DNA from 2 places in the Mesorhizobium sp. B2-1-1 genome. Region 2 is predicted to be linked to the other one. Evidence: predicted binding sites of a transcription regulator. Region 2 holds the regulator's gene; the other holds the start of a gene.
What was found. Region 2 encodes LexA, which represses DNA repair genes until DNA is damaged. Its sites were predicted from a motif close to TGTTCNNNNTGTGTTCNG; they were not measured.

Region 1 (4,367 bases), 1.0 Mb from region 2:
CGAAGTGGCGCTGGTGCCGCATTCCTCGCCGATCTCGGCGAGCGGCCTGTTGTTCTTCAACACGCTGTTCGACGAAAACGCCGCCTGTCACATCGCGCTCGGCCAATGCTATTCGAAGTGCTTCGTCGACGGCGCCTCGCTCAGCCAGGCCGAGATCGCGGAGCGCGGCGGCAACAAGAGCTTCATCCACATCGACTGGATGATCGGCTCGGACAAGATCGACATCGACGGCGTCGGCAAGGACGGCAGCCGCGTGCCGGTCATGCGCAAGGGCGAGTGGGCCTGACGGGAGCGCACGAAGGAGAGCGGATGGCCTTCGAGATCGCGGTCAAGCGGGTGTATGAACCACCCTCGTTCGATGACGGGCAGCGGGTCCTGGTCGATCGTGTCTGGCCACGTGGCGTCAGCAAGGAGCATGCCGCGCTGGCGCTATGGCTGAAGGACATCGCGCCGAGCACCGACTTGCGCAAGTGGTTCGGGCACGAGTCCGAACGATGGGCCGAGTTCCAGAAGCGGTATCGTGCCGAACTGGAAGGCAATGGCGAGGCCGTGGCGCAACTGCGCGCCCTGCTCCGCGACGGCAAGGTGACGCTGCTCTACGGCGCCCATGACGAGGCGCACAACAATGCCGTGGTACTGGCGGGGTATCTGAGAGGACAGTGACCTGTCCCTTCGTCATCCTCGGGCTTGACCCGAGGATCCATGCCGTGACGTCCGTCCGCAAATGCAACGGAGCAGAATCTGCACGGCTGCGACGCCCAAAAGTCACGGCATGGATCCTAGGGTCTGCGCCGCGTCGCTTCGCTCCTTGCTCCGCCCTAGGATGACGAACTGAGAGTGTACCGCGCCCTACTTCCCGACCACCGCCGCCTCATAAACATCCGGCTTGAACCCGACCAGGATGCGGTCGCCAACCTCGAGCACAGGCCGTTTGATCATCGTCGGCTTGGCCAGCATCAGTGCCTTGGCCTTCTTTTCATCCAGGCCCTGCTTATCCTTGTCCGGCAACTCGCGGAACGTGGTGCTGCCCTTATTGAGCAGCTTTTCCCAGCCGACCTTGCGGACCCAGCCATCCAGCCTGCCCGCCTCGATGCCTTCGGCCCGATAGTCGTGGAACCGGTACGGCACGTCGTGGCCCTCCAGCCAGACGCGGGCCTTCCTGATCGTGTCGCAGGTGGTGATGCCGTACATGGTGATCGTCAAAACAGGTGCCTTCCGGACTTCGAATCTGGCCGCAGATTAAGCAGCCCCGGCGCGCTTTGCCAGCGGCCCGGCAGAACCATCGAAGAGTAAGTTTCTTCAATGGCGGGCGCGCGGTCGCCGATCCGTGACGACGATGTGCATCAGGTCGGATAGCGGCCAGGACATGATCCTGGCCGCTTAGGATGCGGCGAAATGTGCCGACAGCCGGAAACCCGTCTCAATAATAGAAGCGCTCTTCGGCAATCTTGCCGTTCTTGACCGTGTACAGGCCAACCTCGTCCATGGTGACACGCTGGCCCGTGGCCTTGGGCGTTATGTCAAATGTAAAGCGCACGGCGAACTGGTCGCCGTTGACATAAGGGCCCTCGACCGAGCCGCCATGGACTTCGTTGTTTTCCTGCCACCACTGGCCTTTCTGCTTGACGGCGTCCTTGCCGCGGCAGACGGCCATCGGCCCCTCCATGGCCTCATAGCTGACGATGTCGTCGGCGTTGTATTTCTCGGCAGCACTTTCGTAGTCACCGCGCTTGAGAAGCTCCGTGAAATCCTTGGCAATTTCCGTGTTGGTCATGTGTTCCTCCTGTTCAGACGCATTGCAAATAGGGAAAGGTTGGCGGCCTGCCATCGTCGTGCCGTCTGGTAGCTGACATGCCATGTCAGGATGATGGACCGCGCGGACTATGCGAGGACGATGCAGGCTCTCACATGGCGGGCAGTGCATCGTCCTGACCGGTCAGCCGCCAGCGTCCGGGCTGCTTGTAGGCGCCCTTCCCAATGAGACTGTGGATCAGCACAAAATCCCGGACAGTCCAGCCGATCGGATCGATCGACCGCTCGCGAATGCTGGGAACGCCCACTTCATCACGAAGCAATGTAACATGCGGTTCGATGGACCTGGTGAGAAAGGGGTTTAGCGGGCTGTCCGAGATCACCGCCGTCAGATCACGCCAGAATTTCTGCAGCGGCGGATTGCCATCGCTGCCGCGCAGGACCAGTGCACCACCGCCAAAAGCCGACAGGCGATCGAACGATACCTCGAAGGGCTTCGCAACGATCATCGATCCGATATGACAGGCGGCCTCTGCCAGCTCTTGCGGATACTCCTCATGGTCGCCGAGGCCGACAAGCGAGATGTGGATGTGATTTTCCGGAACCAGCCAGCCTTGCAATCCGAACTCACGGTTCAAGGCAATGGCCTTTCGCGCGAGACGACCAGCAATCGCGCTGCCGACGAGGATGGCAAAGAACAGCCGGTGGAAATGCTTCCCGGCCTGTTCCCATCGGAAAAAGGCCTGGCCGTTCTTCGCGGTTCCGAATGCGGGTTGCCCACTCACTGATCTCGTCCGCCAATTGACTCAGGTTGGGCATTTTAGAACAAAACGAGAACATACGCAAGCCGAAAAATGACGCAGGCGTTGGGGCTCCCGCACCGCCGCATGCATCCAACCCCCGACGGAGTGCTTCCTTGCGGTACGCCAATCGCCGACGACGCCGGCAGACATGGCGCCTGGCTCACCACAAACGGGATAGACCTTTGACAGGAATCCGGTGAAAGTGCCGCGCCGAACCGGCAAGCCGCATTTTTGATGATCAGAGGACCGCACGCATGACAAACCCGATGCATCTGCCCGCCGAAGGCCTTTTTGTCGGGCGCGCCAGAAGCAGCGACGCCTCGCATCCCCTGGTGGTCACGGTGCGTGATGGCACCGTCTTCGACATCACGTCGAGCACGGCGCCGACCGTGCGCGATATCTGCGAGATGGCCGATCCGGCCGGTTATGTGCGCTCGGCCAAGGGCAAGCCGATCGGCTCGCTCGACGGCATCGCGGCCAACAGTTTCGAAGCCACGCGTGATCCGGCAAGGCCCTATCTCATCTCCCCCGTCGACCTGCAGGCGATCAAGGCCTCGGGCGTCACCTTCGTCGTCAGCCTTTTGGAACGCGTCATCGAGGAACAGGCGCGCGGTTCGGCGGAAAAGGCCGACGCCATCCGCGCCGACATTGCCGGGCTGATCGGCCACGATCTGTCCAAGCTCAAGCCCGGTTCGCCGGAAGCGATGGAGATCAAGGCCAAGCTCATCGCACGCGGCGCCTGGTCGCAATATCTGGAAGTGGGCATCGGCCCCGACGCCGAGATCTTCACCAAATGCCAGCCGATGGCCTCGGTCGGCTTCGGCGCCGATGTCGGCCTGCATCCCGTCTCGACCTGGAACAATCCGGAGCCGGAGATCGCCATGATCGCCGCCTCAAGCGGCAGGATCGTCGGCGCCACCATCGGCAACGACGTAAATCTGCGCGATGTCGAAGGGCGCTCCGCGCTGCTGCTCGGCAAGGCCAAGGACAACAACGCCTCCGCCTCGCTCGGCCCCTTCATCCGCCTGTTCGACGGCACGTTCTCCATCGACGACGTAAAGCGGGCCGTGGTCCGGCTGAAAGTGGAAGGTGAGGACGGGTTCTCGCTGGAGGGCGCGAGCTCGATGGCCGAGATCAGCCGCTCTCCCGAAGAGCTCGTAGCGGCTGCCATGGGCCCGCATCACCAGTACCCGGACGGCCTGGCGCTCTATCTCGGCACCATGTTCGTGCCTTCGAAGGACCGCGGCGAGAAGGGCAAGGGTTTCACCCATAAGGTCGGCGACATCGTCACCATCTCGTCGGAGAAATTCGGCGCGCTGGTCAACCGGGTGCGACTGTCGCCGGACTGCCCGCACTGGACCTACGGCGCCAGCCATCTGATGCGCGATCTTGCCAGGGCCGGCCTCCTCTAGCTCTGGGTTCACCCGAGGGCGGTCAATCATCGCTCCGGCGACCCTCGAGGCCGGTATCGCCTGCCGCGAAAATCATCCGAACTGATGCAATCTGATGGGACCGCTGATGGCGCCCCGTCAGGCGCCGACTACGACTGACAGGCGGAGGCTTGCCATTTGTCGAAAAAGAGGATGCTCTGATCATCCAACACGGCGTTGGCGGGGAGGACGCGGTCTTGCCCGATCAAGAGGGCGGTTTCGAACTGATCAGTTTCAAACGGGAGGAAATCAAATGCTGACACGGCTAAGAGTGGTTCTATACGGCCTGCTGGTCGCGCTGACGGTCATTCCGGCGGCGGCGCAGGCCAAGACGTTCTACTGGATTTCACATGGCGGCCCGGCCGATCCGGTCTGGACCTAC
Region 2 (4,367 bases):
GTCCCCCTCGGCGACGATGACTGACCTGTCCGGCCGCATCCCGAGTGCCGCATGCAGCACCTTGTAGATGTTGATCGAGGTGGTATCGCAGACCACCGTCTGGCCGGCGGCGGCCCCGATCAGGCGCCCGAGTTGGTCGCCGAGTTCGACCGGCATGTCGAACCAGCCGGCGGTGTTCCAGGCGCGGATGAGATCCTGCGCCCACTCCTGCGTGGCGGCCTTCTGCAGCTCGCCGAACACGGCGGGCGAAGCGGCGCCCAGCGAATTGCCGTCGAGATAGATCACCCCCTGGGGCAAGGTGAAGCGGTCACGCATGGCACGCAGCGGATCCGCGGTGTCCATTGCCTCGATCGCTGCGAGATCGGGAATTTTGCTCATGGTCGCGATGTTCCTCGGTGAGAAGAGCGCCCTGGAAACGGGCCGGCTGTTTTGCCGCCCGGGCAAGGGCTGGCCGCATAGAGGCGCAAGAACAGGGTGAACGCCCGGTTCGATCTTTGCTCGATTTCCGCCCGAGGCAATTCCTCGAGCACCCCAACGATCCGGCGAACCTGGAGATCGCCGATCAAAAGACTGATGTAGATGTCGGCGGCTTCGGCAGGATCGTCACAGGCGATCAGGCCGGCCCGACTTGCGGTTCGAAGCAGGTCACCAACAAGCGGCATTATGGTATTGCGGCCGAATTGCGCGATCGATTGGCCAAGCGTGCCTGTATCGTTGACGTCGCCGGCCGCGGCGCGATTGAGCGCCACCGCCTTGTCGCCCGTCACGAGGGTCAGCAGGACTGGCCCGAGCAAGTTCAGGGTTTCGAGCGGATCGCGCGCCTGGTGAAGGGCGTCCTCCAGCAGCTTCCTTGCCTCTCCCGCATTGGCTTCGATCAAGGATCGAAACAGGGTCTGCTTGTTGCCGTACCAGTTGTAGAGGGTTTCGTTCGAGGCCAATGCCCGCTTGGCGATAGCAAGCAGGGAGGCGCTCTTGTAGCCGGCTTCCCGGAGCACCGCATAGGCGGCCTCCTCTATCCGTTCGCGTCGCGCGGCCTGCTTCGGCGTGGTCATTGGTGTTCCTCTTCGAAAACCGTACATTATTATACGGTTTCGTCAAGCGAACGAACGAACGCAGCCCGTCGCGACCAGTGGTGGTGTCTGGCCGTTTTCCGGCGGAAGTTGGCATTTTGGTTTCGTTTCGTTCACGAGCCGCAGGGGTTTCTAATCCGCCCAAACGCACCCCGCACCTGCCGGTCACCCAGCTTGCAGGCTTGTGCCAAGAGTGGGGACCGGTCGGGCCACAGGCCATTAACCAAAATAGTTTCAAAGGGCCCGGGAGCGCATTGACGACGGACCGCGCTGGCAGGATGCTGGCTGCGGGAGGGCATTTCGTTTCCGTCGCCTTAACAAATTCATTAAACTTTAAATGGTTGCGGAACACAACTGGAACAGATAGTGTTTGTTCTGGGTTTGTTTTCTGATTCTGGTTCCAGACCCTTCGTGCAATGCCTTTGGGGGCCGCCATGCTCACGCGCAAGCAACATGAACTCTTGATGTTCATCCATGAACGGCTGAAGGAAAGCGGCATTCCGCCGTCCTTCGACGAGATGAAGGAAGCGCTGGACCTCGCCTCCAAGTCGGGAATTCATCGGCTGATCACGGCGTTGGAGGAGCGCGGCTTCATTCGCCGCCTGCCCAACCGGGCGCGCGCGCTGGAGGTGCTGCGCCTGCCGGACTCGATCGCGCCGGGTCTTAACGCGGCAAAGAAGTTCTCCCCGAGCGTCATCCAGGGCAGCCTCGGACAGGGCAGCAGCCCTAGCCGGCAGATCAAGCCGGCGACGTCTTCGCGTCTGCCCGCTGCCGGCAATGACGACGATGCGGTTTCAGCGGTGTCGATCCCGGTCATGGGTCGCATCGCAGCGGGTGTGCCGATCGACGCCATCCAGCATCAGACGCATTCCATTTCAGTGCCGCCTGACATGATCATGGGCGGCGAACACTATGCGCTGGAGGTCAAGGGCGATTCGATGATCGAGGCCGGCATTTTCGACGGCGACACGGTCATCATCCGCAATGCCGACACCGCAAGTCCCGGCGAGATCATCGTGGCCCTGGTGGACGAGGAGGAAGCAACGCTGAAGCGCTTCCGCCGAAAGGGTGCTTCGATTGCGCTCGAGGCTGCCAATCCGGCCTATGAAACACGTATTTTCGGACCGGACAGGGTCAAGGTGCAAGGCAAGCTAGTCGGCCTGATCAGGCGCTACTGAGCGGGGTCGGCGGTGGGCTTTTCGGGTTTACGGTAAGGCGGCAGTCCCCTTGCCTCGCGTGAGAATTTCCGCTGTTCGTGCCAAGGCCGATATGGCCTGTCGACGGCAAAGCTGACCCGTGCCGGTGCCGTCGCCGATTGCTGGTCGAAGAAGACGGCGGCACTTCCCTTACGAGCGAGCTGCCGCTTGGTGATGACGAGAACCAGCGGATTGTGGCAGGGATCGTAGCCCGCGGGGTCGTTGATGACGATCAGATCCGCATAGGAGCAGGCCCTCCAGGCGTCCTTGCGATCCTCCACCTGCGCGATGATCGCCCCCGAGGGATGCCGGGCCATGCACAGGCCTGTGAAGCAATAGAAAGGCGCTCCCGCCGGAAGTTGCGCGGGATCGAAGATGTCGAACTGTCGGTCTCCGCTGTCGAACAGTTCCGGCGCAACGATGGTTTCGGACTTCAGCGCGCGTTTCCAATTATCGACGGTGAATTCGTTCGGGCGCGCCCGGTTGATCGCGAGCTCACCGCCGCCGATCGGCAGTGCCACCAGGCGGGCATCCTCCGAAATCAGCACGTCCGGCGTGCGCGTGTCCGAGACGGTCAACAGGCCGGCGAGCGCGAAGGGAAGTGCCGCCAGCCGCAGCCATGTCGTGGCCATCGTCGCGATGACCAGGGCGATCGCCACCAGAAGGACGGATTGCTGCGAAATCAACCCGACCGCGTCGACCGGCGAGCGTTGCGAGATCCATCCTGATATGGCGATCATCGCGGTCAGTCCCTTGCCCATCAGATAAAGGGATGGTCCATCGAACCCGAACGGCATCAGCAGCGCACTGGCAACCGCAAGGAACATCACGACCGAAACGATCGGCATGACGGCAAGATTGGCGAACAGGCTGAGCGGCGACACGCGCTGGAAATGCCAGATGGCGAAAAGCGCCGTGGCGCTTCCCGCGATAATCGAGGTCATCGCCAGCCCACCTGTCGCCAGCAGCAATTTTCGCGTCAGGAGGCCAGGCAAGGTCCGTTGCGGCGGCGGGGTCCGCGCTTTGTCGGCTTTGCGATCCGACCAGCCGGCATAGGCGCCGACCAGGGCCGCGGTGGCGGCGAACGACATCTGGAAGCTCGGCCCTACCACCTCGTGCGGCGACACCACGATGACGGCGATCGCCGAAATAGCCAGATTGCGCATGGTGAGTGCCGCCCGATCGCACAGAACGGCGATCAGCATCACCGCCAGCATGATGAAGCTGCGTTCGGCGGCGACAACGACGCCCGAAATGACGAGGTAGGCGGCGATCGAGAAAAGTGCCGCCGCGGCCGCGTATTTCTTGACCGGCCGGCGGGAGGAAAAATTCGGGAACAGCGCGAAGCCGCCACGCAGCAGACCCATGACCGTGCCGGCGACCAGCGCCATGTGCAGCCCGGAAATTGAGATGATGTGGTAGATGCCGGTGCGTCGCATCGCTTCATTGATCTCGTCGGGAATCCCGGCGCGCACACCCACGATCAGCGCCGCGGCGATCTCGCCCTCGGCACCGCCGATGCTGCCCCTGATATGGTCGGCAATGCTTTCGCGAGCACTCTCGATGGCGGCTGAAAGGGCGGCCCACAGCGGCCTGTCATCGGCTGAGACGATTTTGGGGTTGCCGAGAAAGAAGCCGCTGGCGCCTATGCCGGCGAAGTAGCTGTCGAAGGAAAAGTCGTAGCTGTCCGGCCGCACCGGTCCGGTCGGCGGCAACAGCCTGGCATAGCCGGTCACGAGCGAACCGGCCGTCACTTCAGCCGGCACCTTGCGTGCCGAAAGGCGAACGCGCTCCGGCGCGTAGAGTAGTTTCGGCCGCGCGGTCGATGTCACATCGATGGTCAGCCGGATGCGCCCGGTCTCCATCTGGTCGACCGAAACGACGCGGCCGGTGATTTGCGTGGAGATTTCCGAGCCCAGCATCCGCGTTCCCGCTCGCCACGTCTCGACTTTGCCGGCGAGCATGCCGAGCGCGCACAACAGCGCCGCCATGAAGCACAGATGCGTTTTCGGCCATGAGCGTGAAACGAGCGCGCACAGCGACATCAGGATCGCGACCGCGACAGGCTTGGCAAAGCCCGGCTCCGCCGCCAGCGAAAAAT

Region 1: a site for LexA is predicted at 2,574-2,591, ahead of FJ972_RS23060 (2'-5' RNA ligase family protein). Genes of this name have one in related genera too.

What each region holds. Positions count from the first base shown of each region.
Region 1 is NZ_CP083954.1:4,677,332-4,681,698, forward strand. Features, by position in the region: gene FJ972_RS23040 (aminopeptidase) at 1-286, shown strand, start outside; gene FJ972_RS23045 (DUF488 domain-containing protein) at 310-663, shown strand; gene FJ972_RS23050 (ArsC family reductase) at 850-1,203, opposite strand; gene FJ972_RS23055 (nuclear transport factor 2 family protein) at 1,421-1,774, opposite strand; gene FJ972_RS23060 (2'-5' RNA ligase family protein) at 1,905-2,537, opposite strand; gene FJ972_RS23065 (fumarylacetoacetate hydrolase family protein) at 2,810-3,967, shown strand; gene FJ972_RS23070 (substrate-binding domain-containing protein) at 4,239-4,367, shown strand, end outside.
Region 2 is NZ_CP083954.1:3,628,032-3,632,398, reverse strand. Features, by position in the region: gene kynU (kynureninase) at 1-378, opposite strand, end outside; gene FJ972_RS17735 (TetR/AcrR family transcriptional regulator) at 375-1,052, opposite strand; gene lexA (transcriptional repressor LexA) at 1,505-2,248, shown strand; gene FJ972_RS17725 (ComEC/Rec2 family competence protein) at 2,242-4,367, opposite strand, start outside.